4 regions of the Delftia sp. Lp-1 genome follow, and region 2 is predicted to be linked to each of the others. Evidence: predicted binding sites of a transcription regulator. Region 2 holds the regulator's gene; each other region holds the start of a gene.
What was found. The regulator FNR, encoded in region 2, switches genes on or off when oxygen is low (the NO sensors DNR and NnrR bind a similar motif). The targets are predictions, from matches to a motif close to TTGATNNNNATCAA.
Positions count from the first base shown of each region.

Region 1: the regulator FNR is predicted to act here: its motif matches at 1,922-1,935, upstream of dsrO (sulfate reduction electron transfer complex DsrMKJOP subunit DsrO).
Region 3: the regulator FNR is predicted to act here: its motif matches at 2,428-2,441, upstream of LGR64_RS26300 (hemerythrin domain-containing protein).
Region 4: the regulator FNR is predicted to act here: its motif matches at 1,349-1,362, upstream of LGR64_RS23015 (DASS family sodium-coupled anion symporter).

Region 1 is NZ_JAJALJ010000001.1:2,106,328-2,110,531, forward strand. It holds gene nrfD (NrfD/PsrC family molybdoenzyme membrane anchor subunit) at 1-945, opposite strand, end outside; gene dsrO (sulfate reduction electron transfer complex DsrMKJOP subunit DsrO) at 962-1,807, opposite strand; gene LGR64_RS09350 (hypothetical protein) at 2,174-2,638, shown strand; gene LGR64_RS09355 (DsrE family protein) at 2,623-3,024, opposite strand; gene dsbG (thiol:disulfide interchange protein DsbG) at 3,036-3,842, opposite strand; gene LGR64_RS09365 (TlpA family protein disulfide reductase) at 3,839-4,204, opposite strand, start outside.
Region 2 is NZ_JAJALJ010000001.1:3,527,244-3,531,447, reverse strand. It holds gene ccoG (cytochrome c oxidase accessory protein CcoG) at 1-485, shown strand, start outside; gene LGR64_RS15910 (FixH family protein) at 543-857, shown strand; gene LGR64_RS15905 (hypothetical protein) at 1,037-1,324, shown strand; gene fnr (fumarate/nitrate reduction transcriptional regulator Fnr) at 1,406-2,125, opposite strand; gene hemN (oxygen-independent coproporphyrinogen III oxidase) at 2,288-3,670, shown strand; gene LGR64_RS15890 (sulfite exporter TauE/SafE family protein) at 3,676-4,204, shown strand, end outside.
Region 3 is NZ_JAJALJ010000004.1:240,685-244,888, reverse strand. It holds gene LGR64_RS26320 (MlaD family protein) at 1-94, shown strand, start outside; gene LGR64_RS26315 (ABC-type transport auxiliary lipoprotein family protein) at 109-777, shown strand; gene LGR64_RS26310 (CsbD family protein) at 1,297-1,515, shown strand; gene LGR64_RS26305 (hypothetical protein) at 1,660-2,247, shown strand; gene LGR64_RS26300 (hemerythrin domain-containing protein) at 2,502-3,002, shown strand; gene LGR64_RS26295 (MarC family protein) at 3,036-3,683, opposite strand; gene LGR64_RS26290 (dienelactone hydrolase family protein) at 3,873-4,204, shown strand, end outside.
Region 4 is NZ_JAJALJ010000003.1:433,167-437,370, forward strand. It holds gene LGR64_RS22995 (DNA-directed RNA polymerase subunit alpha) at 1-151, shown strand, start outside; gene rplQ (50S ribosomal protein L17) at 339-731, shown strand; tRNA gene LGR64_RS23005 (tRNA-Met) at 753-829, shown strand; gene LGR64_RS23010 (hypothetical protein) at 912-1,229, opposite strand; gene LGR64_RS23015 (DASS family sodium-coupled anion symporter) at 1,524-3,029, shown strand; gene LGR64_RS23020 (alkylhydroperoxidase domain protein) at 3,042-3,629, opposite strand; gene LGR64_RS23025 (CMD domain protein) at 3,626-4,204, opposite strand, start outside.

The DNA of each region.
Region 1 (4,204 bases), 1.4 Mb from region 2:
GCCCAGCAGGCCGTCGCCGCCCAGCGGCATGTGGTAGATGTACAGGCCCGCGCCGTACTTGGGCACGCCTTGCACGCCCATGAACAGCGCCCAGCGGAAGGCCCAGGCCGCGGCGGCCAGGCCCAGCCCCAGGGCCAGCGTGTAGCGCGGGCAGGCCATGCGCTGCCCACCCCGCACCAGGGCCCACAGCAGGGCGGCACCGGCCACGGCCGAGCCCAGCATGCTCAGGCGCCAGACCGGAAACTGCTGCCACAGCTGCAGCGCCGCCTGGAAGGAGCGGCCCTGGCCCAGCCAGCCGGCAACGGCCCAGACCGCCACCATGGCCAGCAGGCACAGCGCCAGCGCCAGGCCCAGCACGCGCAGGGCCTGCAGGGCGCCGGCATCGGGGCGGTGGCGGGCGGGCAGAAAGCGCGCCGTCACCAGCATGCAGCCCACCGTGGCCAGCCAGCCCGTGAGTGCCAGGTTCAGCGGCACCCACAGCGTGTTCCACAGCGGGCGCGAGCGCACGGCCATCAGCTCGGCGCCGGTATAGGCGGTGATGGTCAGCGCCGACACGGCCAGCAGCGGCGCCAGCCAGCGCAGCCACTGCGGCCGGCCCAGCCACCAGGCCAGCACGAAGGCCAGCGCCAGTCCCACGAAGGCCGGCAGCAGCAGGGCGCCCACCGACATCCACGACCACGGCGTGAAGTGCGCATAGAAATGCCAAAAGCGCGCAGGCTGGTGCAGGTCGGCCAGCAGCGACACGGGTGCGGCGATGGCGCTCACGGCCAGCACCAGCACGGCGGCCGGCAGCAGGCGCGCCATGGCGCTGGCGCGCGGCGCCCAGGCGCAGGCGGCGGCCAGCAGGGCAGCGCCCGTGGCAATGCCGGCCAGGAAGAAGTACTGCACGGCCCAGGGCAGCCAGGCCGATTCGTAGGCGGGGGTCAGGAGTTCGACGATGTGCATGGGGTGCTCCTTGCGTTCAGTGGGAAGTGACCAGCCGCACGCTGGCCTGCCCGTCCACGCCGTCGACGAAGGCGTCGGGCAATCCCAGGTAGTACACATGCGGGTCCGTGCCCATGGCGGGCTTGAGCACCTTGAGGTCCTTGGCGTGCTCGCGCATGCGCTGGCGGATCTCGCTGCCCTCGTCGTTGAGGTCGCCGATCACGCGGGCGCCGCCCACGCAGCTTTCCACGCAGGCCGGCAGCAGGCCGGCTTCCAGGCGGTGCTCGCAGAAGGTGCACTTGTCGGCGGTCTGCGTCTCGTGGTTGATGAAGCGTGCGTCATAGGGGCAGGCCTGCACGCAGTAGCCGCAGCCCACGCAGCGCTCGTTGTCCACCAGCACGATGCCGTCGCTGCGCTGGAAGGTGGCCTGCACCGGGCAGACCGGCACGCAGGGCGGGTTGTCGCAGTGGTTGCACAGGCGCGGCAGGTTGAGCATGGCCGGCGGGAGGTCCTCGTTGCCCGCGTGCTGCACCTCGTACTGCAGCACCGTGGTGCGGAACTGGCCCAGCGGCGGCAGGTTCTCCATGGAGCAGCTCACCGTGCAGGCCTGGCAGCCTATGCAGCGGCGCAGATCCACCAGCATGCCGTAGCGCCTGCCGGCCTCGCCGGGACGGCGCGGCGGTTGAAAACCGGGGGTGCCGGGCGCGGCCGCCGCCACGGGCAGGGCCACGGCCGCCATGGCGGCGGCCAGCAGGTCCTGCAGGAAGCCGCGCTTGCCTGCGGCGGGCTGCGCATGGGCGGCGGTGCGGGCGGGGATGTCCTGGGAGGAGGGCTTGCAGCTGCAGTCGTTGCAGCCGCTGCCGGCGCGGGAAGTTTTTGGCATGGCCTGTCTTTCATCGTCCTGCGGCCACGGATCGTGGTCGCTCAAACTCAATAAAGCATTAAAAATATGCTTTTTATATTGAATTTAATATATGAAATTCAGGGCCTTGGCGGCTTGATGTGAGTCAAGCAATGGGCTTTCCAAGTGCCTGCTGAGTGCCTGCCGAGGGCTTGCAAAGCGCCACCAACTGCCTGCCATGGACAGGCGCCCAAGGCAGTCCATAGCGTGTGGCGCAGGGATTAAGACGGGGTTAACAGGGTGACTGCATTCCTCGGGAATGCGGGGCGCGTATCGGAAATCACCCTCTTGTTTCCGCGCGCGGCCCCGGTCTACGCTGCTTGTGTCGCCACTGCCAAGGAGTTCTCCATGAACCATGCCCTGAACAGCCTTGCTTCGGAACTGGACCTTGCCGCCGAAGCCGGCGAGCACCTGAGGCTGCAATTCACACAGGCCTGCGTGGACCGCATCGCGCACCTGCTGGAAGACCCGGACGTCATCCGCTGCGCACAAGGCCTTCGCCGCTACCTGGACGGCCAGATCGACAGGCAGGAGCTGGATCGCCTGGCCCGCGAGGCCGCCAGCCTGGCCAACCACCACCAGGGATCGCGCTCCCTCGACGGCTGCGGCCATGCCGCCGTGTCCGCCACCTATGCCACGGCCCATGGGCTGGCGGGCCGGGCGCTGCAGGCGGCCGACTATGCGGCCTACGCCATGGTCTATGGCGAGGGCGGCCACGGCGCCGTCACGGACCGTGAATCGTTCGAGCCTGAATACCAATGGCAGGCGCGCTGCCTGGCCTCGCTGGCGCAGGCCGCTCAGCAGCGCACGTAGCACCAGGCCGACTGCTGCAGCAGGGCCAGTGACTCGATGCCGCCCTGCGGCAGCACGCGCATGCCGGCAGGCGCCTCGCGGCCCAGCTTCCTGAGCGTGTTCGGGCAGACCAGCGCATGGGCCAGGGCCTCTGCATCCAGATGTTGGGGCGTGCCCGGCGCGGCGTCCAGCAGCGCCTCGACGGCCGGGCCGTTGATGACGATGCGGACCTCGGCACCGGGCCGGTCCTGGCGCAGGTTGGCCAGATTGCTGCGTGCACGGGCCAGGGCGCCGGGCGTGGGCGCATGCAGCACGATGCGCAGCGGCGGCGCATCCGGCCGGGCGGGGAACAGGTCGCTACAGTCGCTGGAGGAGGTGGAAGCGGCGGGACAACGGCTTGTGCTCATGGTCGTCCTCGTCATTTCCTGCCACGCGGCCCCATGACCTCTTCCAGCAGGCCCGGCGGCAGGCCGGTGCGTACCTGCACCAGCCCCTTGTCATCCTTCCAGACCAGGGCCGGCGTGGCACGCAGGCCCCAGGTGGACATCAGCGAGGCATGGTTGGCCAACACCTGCCGCGTGGCCTGCGGCACCGGGGCCAGCGGCGTGGCGCCCGCGCCTTCTGCGCTGGCGCGGCCGGCCTTGGCATAGGCACGTGCGTGCTCGGCCAGGGCCTGCTCTGGCTGGCGCGCGGTCAGCAAGGCGGCGGCCTTGCCCTCGCTGCTGGGCTTGAGGATGCCCACCAGAATGTGGCGCAACTGCACCTGGCCGCTCTCCACCCAGGGCCGGGCATCGTTCCACAGCTGGTTGCAATAGGGGCAGTTGGGGTCGGTGAACACATAGACCGTGCGCGGCGCGTCGGCCCGGCCGTCCGGTATGGACTGGGCGCGCTGCACATCGCTCCACAGTTGCTCGCCCATGGGCTTTTGCACGGCGGCCTGCAGGGCCTGGGCGTTCACGTCGCGGCCCTGGGCGTCGATGACCGTGCCCAGCACCCAGTGCTTGCCGTCAGGCATGCGGTAGATGGGCACGGGCTGGCGGTCGCGGTAGGTGGCCCAGGCCTTGAGTCCGCCCACGGCCGGCAGCGGTCCCACCAGGGTCAGTCCCTGCTGGGCCAGGAAATCCTCCGATGGCAGCTCGGACGCCGCAGCCGGCAGGGCCAAGGCTGTCGACAGGGCCAGGGCTCCTGCCAGTGCAGGCAGGGGGAACAGGGGGGAAGCGCTCATGAACATTCCTTCAGATGCTGGGCCAGGCTGGCGCGCGACAGCTCGCCCATGCGCATGCCGCACAGCCGGCCGTCGGCGCCATAGAAATAGGTGGAAGGCAGGCCCCGCTGGCGCCAGTGCCGGCCGGCCTGCTGCTGCGGGTCGAACAGCACCTGGGCCAGCGGCAGCGGGGCTGCTGCCTGCTCGCGCCGCAGGTAGCCCATCACGGCCTCGGCTGACTCGCCCTGGTTGATCCAGATGAAGCGCACATCGGGCCGCTGCTGCTGGGCCTGGGCCAGCACCGGCATCTCGCGCCGGCAGGGCGGGCACCAGGTGGCCCAGAGGTTGATGACCATGGGCTTGCCATCGGCCTGCTGCAACTG
Region 2 (4,204 bases):
GCCTGATCCGCCTGACCACGCAGAACGCCATGGCCGGCCTGTGGCGGCGTGCCCAGGTGCTGCGCCGCATCTTCCGTCCGCGCGTGCTGATCTACTCGGCCGTGCTGATCGGCTTGAGCGTGGCCATGATCGTGAGCCTGGCGCTGCGCCAGTCGGTCAAGGTGGACGTGATCCGCGACCGCGCCTCGCTGTCGCGCATCGTGGCGGGCGGCAAGCTGGAGAATGTCTACCGCCTGCAGATCATGAATGCCACCGAGCAGGCCCAGCGCTACCGCATCAGCACCCATGGCCTGGACGGGCTGGAGCTGGCGTCCGAGCAGGAAGTCGAGGTCGGCCCGGCCGAGACGCGCGGCATTGCGGCGCGCCTGCAGATTCCCTACGGTTCGGCCGAGCCGGGCTCGCACACCGTATTCTTCGATATCGATGCCGTGCATTCGGGCGCGGGACGCGCGTCCGAAAAGGCCGTCTTCCTGGTGCCCCGGTGATGTTCCTGGCAGGCGCGGCACGGTCCGCGCCTGCCGCCTGAAAGAAAGAGGTTTCCCATGTCTTCCAGTCCCGCAGTGTCCGCGCCCGCGCAGGCTCCATCGCACCCCGACGCCGGCAAGCCCTGGTGGAAGTTCGGCCATGTCTGGCTGGTGGTGGCCGGCCCGGCGGCCGTGGTGGTCGCTGCCGTGATCACGGCCATCATCGCCATCAATGGCGCCGATCCCGTGATCGACCCCGACTACTACCGCAACGGCATCACGATCAACGAGCGTGCCGATGGCGTGCGCGAAGTGCCCAAGAGCATGGCGCCCGCCGTCACCGGCCGCAACCATGCGGCCACGCCCGCGCACGATCACCCCACGGACCGCTGATCGCCGTGCACCCCTGCAAGAGGCCGCAGTCGCGGCCTTTTTGCATGGCGGATCGCATCTCCGGCATGCGCGACGGGTGAGGGTTTCCTACAGGCGTGCAGGGCGCTGCGGGGCTTGGCGCCATGCGTTGGCGCGGCGCACAATGAAGGCGACCCCTCGACAGCACAAGGAGATCGCTGATGTTGGCCCAACGCTGGATGTGGATTGCCTGGCCTGCCTTTCTGGCAGCCGCCGTGATGGAGATGCTGGTTTTTGCCTTTGTGGATCCGCTGGAGCTGCATTGGCTCGGCGACCTGGGCTGGTCGCGCCAGGGCATCTACACGCTGGCCTTCTTCGCCTTCTGGGGCGTGACCATGCTCTCCAGCCTGATGACCACCATGCTGGGCCGCTCGGCCCGCGATCTCAATGACGGCGTGGTCTCCGAGCCCGACCCGGACCTGGCCATGCAGGGGCTGGGGCGGGACTGAGCGAGAGCCCGCCGCAATGAACAAGGCCCGCTGTCGCGGGCCTTGTTCATTGGCGGATGAATGCTTGCCGCCCTTGCAGCCTCACTGGCACTGCTGGCTGTTGACGATGCGCTTGAGCGCCTCCGTGTCCAGGATGCGCAGATGGCGCTGGCGCACCTCGATGATGTTGTCGTCCGCGAACTTGGAGAAGGTGCGGCTCACCGTCTCCAGCTTCAGGCCCAGGTAGCTGCCGATTTCCTCGCGCGTCATGCGCAGCACCAGTTCGGACTTGGAAAAGCCCCGCGCATGCAGGCGCTGCACCAGGTTGAGCACGAAGGCGGCCAGGCGCTCTTCGGCGCGCATGCTGCCCAGCAGCAGCATCACGCCGTGCTCGCGCACGATCTCGCGGCTCATGACCTTGTGCACATGGTTTTGCAGGGCCGTGACCTCGCGCGACAGGTCTTCCAGCTTGTCGAAGGGCATGACGCAGACTTCGGCGTCTTCCAGCGCGACGGCATCGCAGGTGTGGTGGTCGTTGACGATGCCGTCCAGGCCGATGATCTCGCCGGCCATCTGAAAGCCTGTGACCTGGTCGCGTCCGTCCTCGGTGGCCACGCAGGTCTTGAAGAAGCCGGTGCGGATGGCGTACAGCGAGGTGAATGTCTCGCCGTTGCGAAACAGCAGGCCTCCGCGCTTGACCTTGCGGCGCGTGGCCACGATGTCGTCGATGCGCTGCATCTGCTCGGCATCCAGGCCCATGGGCATGCACAGTTCGCGCAGGTTGCAGTTGGAGCAGGAGGCTTTGATGGTCTGAAGGTTCATGGAGTGATAAACATCAGCGGCACACAGCGTGCCGGCGGTGACCTCGTGGATTGCGATGAGTTGGATCAAATTGTCGCAGCAGTCCCTCAAACAACTCTTGATATGAGTCAAGGACATGACCGATGTGCTGCGGCACAGTCGAGGTATTAGAGGAAAAAACCCATGACCGCTGTCACCCCAGAGCTGCTGCGTCGCTTTGACGTACCGGGGCCCCGATACACCTCGTTCCCTACCGCCGACCGCTTTGTCGAGGCCTTTGGTGCAGAGGACTATATCCTGGCGCTGCAACAACGCAAATCGAGTACCGCAGCGCGTGCCATGCCTTTGTCGCTGTATGTGCACGTGCCCTTTTGCGAGTCGCTTTGCTACTACTGCGCCTGCAACAAGATCGTGACGCGCCACCACGATCGCGCCGCCGTCTACCTGGACTACCTGGCGCGCGAGATGGCCTTGCATACGGCCCATTGCGGCAAGGGCCAGACCGTCAGCCAACTGCACCTGGGCGGCGGCACGCCCACCTTCTTCTCCGACGACGAGCTGCGCACGCTGATGGGCCTGTTGCGCGAGCATTTCAAGCTGGAGCCGGGTGGCGAGTACTCCATCGAGGTCGATCCGCGCACCGTCAGCGTTGAGCGCCTGGCCGTGCTCAAGGAGCTGGGCTTCAACCGCCTGAGCTTCGGCGTGCAGGACTTCGACGAGCAGGTGCAGATCGCCGTGCACCGCGTGCAGCCGGCCGAGCAGGTGTTCGAGCTGGTGGCGGCCGCGCGGCAGCTGGGCTTTGCCTCCATCAACGTGGACCTGATCTACGGCCTGCCCAAGCAGACGCCCGAATCCTTCGAGCGCACGCTGGCCCAGGTCAACGCGCTGCGGCCCGACCGCATCGCGCTCTATGCCTATGCCCACCTGCCCGAGCGCTTCAAGCCGCAGCGGCGCATTGCGGCCGAGGATCTGCCCCAGGGGGCCGACAAGCTGGCCATGCTGTCGCGTTCCATCGCCGCGTTCATGGACGGTGGCTATGTCTACGTGGGCATGGACCACTTCGCCCTGCCCGAGGACTCGCTGGCCGTGGCCAAGCGCCAGGGCCGGCTGCACCGCAACTTCCAGGGCTACAGCACCCAGCCCGACTGCGACCTGATCGCGCTGGGCGTGTCGGCCATCGGCAAGGTGGGCGCCAGCTACAGCCAGAACGCCAAGACGCTGGAGGAGTACTACGACGCCATCGACGCCAGCCACCTGCCCGTGGTGCGGGGCCTGGCGCTGTCGCGCGACGACCTGGTGCGCCGCGCCGTCATCATGGCCATCATGTGCCAGGGCGCCGTGCTGTTCGAGCCCATGGAGCAGGCCTGGCTGCTGGGCTTTCGCGAGTACTTCGCGCCCGAGATGGCGGCCCTGGAGGACCTGCAGGCCAAGGGTCTGGTGCAGATCAGCGACGAGGGCTTCCAGGTCACGCCCATGGGCTGGTACTTCGTGCGCGGCGTGGCCATGCTGTTTGACCGATATCTGCAGGCGGACAAGAACCGGGCGCGGTTTTCGAGGATCATCTAGGCCCCATGCTGTTGTCGCTGCTCTGGACCGCTTTGATCATGGGGCTCGTCGGCGGGCCCCATTGCCTTGCCATGTGCGCTGCGCCCTGCGGCGTGGTCACGGGCGGGGCGGGGCAGGGCGGCGGCTCGCAGGTGGTGGCCGTGCATGGATTGCAAAGCCGGCTGTGGCTGCGCACGGCGCTGTTCCACGGCGGCCGTCTGGCCGGCTATGCCAGCCTGGGCGCTGCCTCGGCCCTGGCCATGGAGAGCCTGTCCTGGCTCACCAGCCAGACCACGGCGCTGCAGCCGTTCTGGACACTGACCCATGTCGCCGTGATGGCCTGGGGCCTGGCCATGATGGTGCAGGCCCGCCAGCCCGCCTGGCTGGAGTCAGCCGGCCGCGCCGCCTGGCGGCGCGTGCAGCCCTGGGTGTCGGCGCCGGGCGGCACGCTGGCGGCAGGCTATGCCTGGGCGCTCATGCCTTGCGGACTGCTGTATTCGGCCGTGCTGGTCGCCGCGCTCAGCGGCGGCCCGTTGCAGGGCGCGCTGGCCATGG
Region 3 (4,204 bases), on a different contig from region 2:
CAACCCGCAGGCCGTGATCTACGGGCCGGGCCAGGCCCGCCCGGGGCCGGGCGAGCCCGGCTTCGTCGCCCCGTCCGCAGCCACCCAGCCCTGACCCAAGGAACCCGCATGCCCCTATCTCGCAAGACCGCCGTGGCCAGCGCTGGACTGGCTGCCGCCCTGATCCTGCTGGCCGGCTGCTCGGCCCTGCCGCAGCCCCCCGCCCAGCCCGCGCGCTATGACTTCGGCCTGGCGCCGCTGTCTGCGCCCGCGCAGTCCGCCACATCCGCCGCCCCGCAGGCACGCACGCCGCTGGCGCTGGCCGATGTGGAGGCGCCCGCCCTGTCCGACGGCAGCACGGCCATGTTCTACCGCCTGGCCTATGCCAACGGCCAGGAACTGCGCCCCTACCAGCTGGCGCGCTGGAGCCAGCCTCCTGCACTGCTGCTGCAGCAGCGCCTGCGCAGCCAACTGGGCCTGCAGCGCCCCGTGCTGGCCAGCAGCGAAAGCGTGGCCCAGCCGCGCCTGCAGGGCGCCGTGCCCACGCTGCTGCGCGTGGACATCGAAGAGTTCAGCCAGGTCTTTGACGCGCCCGGCTCCAGTGCCGGCGTCGTGCGCCTGCGCGCCACCCTGGTCGAGCAAAGCGGTGCCGTGGACCGCCTGCTGGGCCAAAAACTCTTCGAGGTGCGCAGTCCTGCAGCTTCGGGCGATGCCGCAGGCGGCGCGAAGGCGCTGGCGACGGCGGCCGATGCCGCCATTGCGCAGATCGATGCGTGGCTGGGGCAGCAGGGGCACTGAGCGGCGGCTGGATTTCCAGCCCATCCATTCTCTTGAGAACGGCTGGTGGGTGCATTGCATCCGCTGGCCGTTTTTTGTTCTCGGGCAATTGGCTCTGCAAGCAAGTGGGGCTTTTTCCGCCCCTGCCGGGTGGTTGCTTTTCGAGGCCGGGTCTCGGCCCGGCAGCCGACGGCCCTTTCTTGATTCGCCAAGAAAGGTCAGATCAAAGAAGGCGACCCGAATATCCGCGACCCCTTCGCTTCGCCACGGCGCAGGCGCGGACATACGGGGAAAAGGCCGGGTACTCAGGGCAGGGGCGGGCCGCGCCTGACCCAGCGCTTCCCGCGCGTCCGTCAGGGGCTGTAGTCCCGATCCCACCGTCTCGGCTGCCCCTGGGACGACCGTCAACACTAGGTCCAGACTACGACGCGCAGCCCCCAGGTTTTTTACAGTGGAACCGTCGCTGATGCAGATCGCGGCTTTGAAAAAACAAGGCCTGATTGCACAGCGCTACTTCAACATCACTGAAAGGACCAAGCCATGAATGAAGACCGCATCAAGGGCAACTGGAAGCAATTCACCGGCAAGATCCGTGAGCAATGGGGCAAGCTCACCGATGACGATCTGGACGTGATCGCCGGCAAGCGCGAGCAATTCCTGGGCAAGCTGCAGGAGCGCCAGGGCCTGGCCCGCGACGCTGCCGAAAAGCAGCTGACCGACTGGCAAAAGCGCAACCCCGACTTCCGCTTCGAAGACTGACGAGGGTGGACTGCGGATGGGCTGGACGCCCTGGCCGGCGCCGCCATCCGCTCCTCGACAGCCAGCGTGCCTGAGGGCACGCACCAATGGCCCGCCGCCGCAGGCACCAAGGGCCGCTTCAGTACAAATACAAGGAGTTCCATCATGCAAACACCGCAACGCTTTCGCCACATGCTGTCCGCCGTCGCCCTGGGCCTGATGGCCTCCGGCGCCATGGCCATGACCAATGCGGAGCACACGGCCGCCAAGAACCAGATCGAGGCCGACTACAAGGCTGCCAAGGAACAGTGCAAGCCGCTCAAGGACAACGCCAAGGACGTCTGCGAGAAGCAGGCCAAGGGCCAGGAAAACGTGGCCAAGGCCGAACTGGAATCGCGCCGCAATCCTTCGCCCAAGAACAGCGAAAAGGCACTCAAGGCCAAGGCTGATGCGGACTACGACATCGCCAAGGAAAAGTGTGACGACCTCAAGGGCGACGCCAAGGATGTCTGCGTGAAGGATGCCAAGGCCGCCCACGTGCACGCCGTGGAAGCCGCCAAGGTGAACAAGGCCCAGGCCGAGCCCGCTGCCAACTCCGCAGCCAAGGCTGCCAACGTGGCCGAAACCCGCAAGGACGCTGCCGAGGAAACCCGCGAAGCGGACTACAAGGCTGCCAAGGCCCGTTGCGACACCATGAGCGGCGCTGCCAAGGACACCTGCGTGGCTGATGCCAAGCGGAAGTTTGGACAGTAAGCTGGTAGGCACCCCCTGAGGCGCTGCGCGCCTTCCCCCTCTCTACTTGCTTCGCAAGGGAGGGGGACGGCACCTTCGCCGCGAGGCGGCTCTTGCTCGGTGCCCCTGGCCTTTTGGCCGCGCCAGTTTTATCCGCCTTGACCAAGCCCCGTTCGCGGGGCTTTGCTGTTTTCGGGTTGGCTGATGTGGGTCAAACGGGTTGGGCGGTGCTGTTCCTAAGCTGCAGGCTTTCACGATGAAGGCAGGAGAAGCATATGGCCGTGCTGGAATGGAGCGGAGCGCTGGCATTGGAGTTGCCGGCCATGGACGAGGTGCATCAGGAGTTCGTCCTGCTGCTGGCCGAGGTGGAGGCGGCCGATGATGCGCAGCTGTGCGCGCGCTGGGATGAGTTGATCGCGCATACGCAGGTGCATTTCGACCAGGAAGACCGCTGGATGCAGTCCACGCGCTTCACCAGCACCAACTGCCACAGCCTGCAGCACAAGGTGGTGCTGCAGGTGATGCGCGAGGGGGCGGCCAAGGCGGCGGCCGGTGATCTGGCCGTGATCCGCAGCATGGCGGGCGAGCTGGCGGCGTGGTTCGTGCACCATGCGCAGACCATGGATGCGGCGCTGGCCCTGCATCTGCGCAGTGCGGGCTTCGATCCCGCCACGGGCTCCCTGGCGCACCCTGAGGCCTTGCCCGAGCAGCCCATCACAGGCTGCGGCGGTGCCTGCGACGGCAGCGCCGACCGCGCGCGGGCCGTGCCGGCCTGAGCCGGCGGGCCTTCAATCGGCCAGCCAGCCCGCTCAGGGCACGATCGCGGGCGAGGCCAGGATGGGGAAGATCTTCACCAGCCCGCCCGCCATCACCTCCACGGCCAGGGCCGCGAGGATCAGGCCCATGAGCCGCGTCATCACGTTGATGCCGGTCTTGCCCAGCACGCGGGCGATCGGGTCGGCCAGCGAAAAGCAGACCATCACCACCAGCGCCACCACCACGCCATAGCCCACCAGGGCCAGGTGCTGCCAGATGGTGCGTGCCTGGTCGGCGTAGATCACCACGGTGGACATGGAGGCCGGCCCCGTCAGCAGCGGAATCGTCAGCGGCACCACGGCAATGCTGTTGCCCATGGCGGCCTTTTCCGCGCCAGCGACCAGCGTGGGCGCGTTGGGCCGTTCCTCGGCCGGGCGGGCGTTGAGCATGTTCATCGCGCTGATCAGCAGCAGCAGGCCGCCGCCCACCTGAAAGCTCTGCAGCGAGATGTTGAAGAAGTCCAGCACCTGCAGCCCGATGATGGCGCAGGCCGCGATCACGCAGAACGAGGCCAGCGCCGCCGTGCGAATGGTCTGCTGGCGCTGCTGCGTGCTGAATCCCTCGGTGTAGTGGATGAAGAAGGGGACGATGGCCAGCGGGTTGATGATGGCCACCAGCGTGATCAGCGGTTTGAGGTCCATCGCATTCCCTGTAGGTTGCCGCCGCCCACCTGTGCCCGGCGCTTGCCGGTACGCACGACTTTTCGTTCCATCGAATGTCTCCTGTGAAAGAATTGCCGCACGGGCCGGCCCGCCGCCATTACAGCATTGCGGGGCGCGTCCGCCCACCGGGAAATCACAACAGGTTCTCAGACAGAAAGGAACGCGGGCATGGGCAGTTTTGTGCAGTTGACTTCATTGGATGGCACGGCTTCGCCGGCCTGGGTGGCCCGGCCCGACGTGCCCGCGCGCGGTGCCGTCGTGGTGCTGCAGGAGATCTTCGGCGTCAACGCCCATATCCGCGCCGTGGCCGACCGCCTGGCAGCCCGCGGCTATGTGGCCGTGGCGCCGTCGCTGTTCACGCGTGTCGAGGCCGGTGTGGACCTGGGCTACGGCGACGCCGACCGTGCCAAGGGCATGGCGCTGAAATCCGCCGCCGAGGCGCTGCCCCAGCCCGGCGTGCTGCCCGAGATCGAGGCCGCCATCGCCCATGCCGCCACGCT
Region 4 (4,204 bases), on a different contig from region 2:
CCTGATCCAGCGTACCGAAAACGAGCTGCTCAAGACCCCCAACCTGGGTCGCAAGTCGCTCAACGAGATCAAGGAAGTCCTGGCTTCCCGCGGTCTGACGCTGGGCATGAAGCTCGAGAACTGGCCGCCTGCTGGCCTGGAAAAGCGCTAAGCACTATAATTGCGGGCTCTCCTTTTTTGGAGAGCCTCAGTGCCTCGGGCAGTACCTGATACGGCTGCACGAATTAATCAACAACTTGCGCAAATTCGGTTGAGGCAAGCTGCAGATCCGGTAACGGGTCCAGGCTTGCATCCTTGTTTGCGCAAGCCCTAATTACATATTTTAGGAATAAAGCACCATGCGTCACGGTCACGGCCTCCGCAAACTCAATCGCACCTCTTCGCACCGCCTGGCGATGCTGAAGAACATGATGAATTCGCTCATCGAGCACGAAGCCATCAAGACCACCGTTCCCAAGGCCAAGGAACTGCGCCGCGTGATCGAGCCCATGATCACCCTGGCCAAGGTCGACACCGTTGCCAACCGCCGCCTGGCATTCGACCGCCTGCGCGACCGCGACAGCGTGACCAAGCTCTTCAACGAGCTGGGCCCCCGCTTCGCAAAGCGTCCTGGTGGCTACACCCGTATCCTGAAGATGGGCTTCCGCGTGGGCGACAACGCCCCCATGGCCTTCGTGGAACTGGTCGAGCGCGCTGAAGAAGGCGCCGCCGAAGCCAAGGCAGCTGAATAATCTGCTATAATTTTGGAATACCGCGCGATGGAGCAGTCTGGTAGCTCGTTGGGCTCATAACCCAAAGGTCGGAGGTTCAAATCCTTCTCGCGCAACCAAATTGAAAAGGGCTACGACAACTGTCGTAGCCCTTTTTTCATGCCCTCGCGCCAGGGCAAAGGCCAGGCGGACAGCCCGGCATCAGCCGCCCAGCTGGTTGCCGATGCGCTGGCCCAGCCGCAGGCGCACGCGGTGGGCGATTTCCTGGGCGACCTCGGGGCTGAGCACTTCGCTGATGTGCAGCAGCTCGGTGTAGTGCATGTACAAGAGGCCGCGCAGGGTCTTGAAAGCGGCCTCGTGGTCGCCGCCGCAGACGCTGGCGTCATCGGCCAGCACGCGCTCCACCACGCCGGCCTGCAGCAGCGGGATCTTGCAGATGACGGCGTGGCGGGCGATCTCCAGGTCGATCTCCTGGAGCCGGCATTCCCATTCCTCGGGCAAGAATCGGTTGGCTGGCATGTCGGCTTTTCTCCTTTTTTCACTGCATGGGTACACCGGGGCGAAAGGCACCCGGTCTGGGGATGCTGTCATGTGAGCGGGGCTCGGTGGCCTGGGTCGCCAGGTTTACTGGCCCGGCCTTGATGCCTGTCAAACTTCGGTGGCGCAGGCGCCCGCTGGAAGCCGGGCTCATGCTGCACTGCATCATGATGTCAGTCATGCGGCGCGGCCGCCAGTGCCCGTGCAGGCTGGTGGGCTTTTGCTCCCGGCAGGCCATGCTCTCTCGGCGCCGCTCCGGCAACGCAAAGGATCCACATGCTCGAGAAGATCGCCTCGCTGTTCCGCTATTTCAAGGCGGCCGTGCCGTTCCGGCTGGTGCCGGCACTGATTGCCACCGCCGTGCTGTTCGGCCTGCTGCTGATGCCCGTGCCCGAGGGGCTGACGCCCAAGGGCTGGCAGCTGGTCGCCATTTTCCTGACCACCATCGTGGCCATCATCCTCAAGGTCATGCCCATTGGCGTGATGGCCTTGATGGCCATCGTCATCGTCTCGCTGTCCCAGGTCACCTCCGGCTCGTCCAAGGGTGCCATCACCGATGCGCTGAGCAGCTTTTCCAGCCCGCTGATCTGGCTGATCGTGGTGGCCATCCTGATCTCGCGCGGCCTCAAGAAGACGGGGCTGGGCAGCCGCATCGGCCTGATGTTCATCGCCCTGCTGGGCAAGCGCACCATCGGCATCGGCTACGGCCTGGCGATCTGCGAGCTGGTGCTGGCACCGTTCACGCCCAGCAACACGGCGCGCGGCGGCGGCATCGTGCACCCGATCATGAAGTCCATCGCCAATGCCTTCGAGTCGGACCCGGCCAAGGGCACGCAAGGCAAGGTGGGCACCTACCTGGCCCTGGTCAACTACCACGCCAATCCCATCACCTCGGCCATGTTCCTGACCGCCACCGCGCCCAACCCGCTGGTGGTGGATTTCGTGGCCAAGGCCACGGGCCAGGCCCTGCACCTGAGCTGGACCACCTGGGCGCTGTACATGCTGCTGCCGGGCCTGCTGTGCCTGCTGCTGATGCCGCTGGTGATCTACCTGCTGTCGCCGCCCGAGCTCAAGGCCACGCCCAATGCCGTGGAGTATGCGCGCAGCGAGATGGCGCGCATGGGGCCGCTGTCGGGCAAGGAGCGCGTGATGCTGGGCACCTTCGGCCTGATGCTGCTGCTGTGGGCCAACGTGCCGCAGATGCTGTTCGGCCCGGCCTTCGTGCTGGACCCCACCGTGGTCGCCTTCCTGGGCCTGTTCGTGCTGATCATCACGGGCACCATCGACTGGGATGACGTGCTGTCCGAGAAAAGCGCATGGGACACGCTGGTCTGGTTCGGCGCCCTGGTCATGCTGGCCGAGCAGCTCAACAAGCTCGGCGTGGTGTCCTGGTTTGCCGTGGGCATGAAGAACGCCATCGTCGCCAGCGGCCTGGACTGGCTGCCGGTGGCGGCCATCCTGGTGGGCGTGTTCGTGTTCTCGCACTACCTGTTCGCCAGCACCACGGCCCACATCAGCGCGATGATGCTGGCCTTCCTGACCGTGGGTGCGCAGCTGATTCCGGCCGACTATGTCGTGCCCTTCATGCTGATGATGACGGCCGGCTCGGCCATCATGATGACGCTCACGCACTACGCCACCGGCACTTCGCCCATCATCTTCGGCAGCGGCTACGTCACGCTGGGCAACTGGTGGCGCGTGGGTGCGGCCATGTGCGTGATCGAGCTGCTGATCTTTGCCGTGGTCGGCAGTGTCTGGTGGAAGCTGCTGGGCCTGTGGTGAGGGCGGGCGCCCTCAAGCCGTGGTCCGTGGCTCGCCCAGCGACAGCATGAGCCGGTTGGCCCAGTTGAAGAAGGCCGTGCCGTGCAGCACATCGGAGATGGCGGCATCGTCCAGGCCTGCGGTGCGCAGCGCATCGATGTGGGCGGGCTCCAGCGCAGGCGGCGTCTGGGTCAGCGCCACGGCCGCCGTGACGATGGCATTCCAGCGCGGCCCCAGGTCCGTGCCCGGGCCTTCGTCGAGCAGGCGCTGCACGTCGCCGCCCCTGCGCGAGAAGTGCGTGGCAAAGCGCGCATGGACCGAGGCGCAGTAGATGCAGCCATTGGCGCGTGAGGTGGCCGCAGCGGCCAGCTCGCGCTCGGCGCGCGGCAGGCCGGCGTCGGGGTTGTAGAAGATGTCCTTGTCGGTGCGCGTGCGCGCGCCCAGCGTGTCGGGGTCGCGCGCCAGCAGGCGGAAGTAGGGCGACTGCGCGCGTGAGGCATCGACCAGGCCTGCATGGTGGCGTTCGGTCAGCTCGCTTTCGTCCAGCGGTTCGATCCATGGCAGCCAGTCGAGCTGTTCCTGGGTGAAGACCTGGGGAGCGGCGGAGTTCGTTGAGTTCATGGCTGGGCTTGCAGGGTGGTGGGTTGATGGGCTGCCGGGGGCGCGGGGCGTGCAGCCAGCACGCGCAACCCCGCCACCACGCGGATCTGGAAGGACAGGAAGGACGCCAGCTGGGACAGGATGACGATGTCCGTCTCGCTCCAGCCCGCCTGTTGCAGCGCCTGCAGGGCCCCGGCGCTGGCGTCGCGCGGGTGGTAGGCCAGCAGGTGGGCATGGGCCAGCGCCGCGGCCAGGCGCGGGCCCAGCAGTGCGGCGTGGGCCGGGTCCACGGCATAGGCGGGGCCGGGCTGGTCCTCGCGGCTCAGCGGGCCTGCCGGGTAGCTGCCGTAGGGGCCGTGCGGGCCGCTGCCGGCCTGCAGGCTCTGGGCGCGGCCACGCACCACTTCGGACGCCACCACGGCGGCCAGTTCGGCATCCTCGGTGGCCAGCGCGCGTGTATAGAAGACGGCGCTGCGCGGCTCGCCATGCAGTCCGGCCGTGAAGGCGGCCAGGGCCAGCCGCTCGCGCAGCGAGACCGTGCCGGGCACGGGCTCGGCGGGCGTGAACAGGGCTGCAAAGCTTTGCTGGGCCTGCGT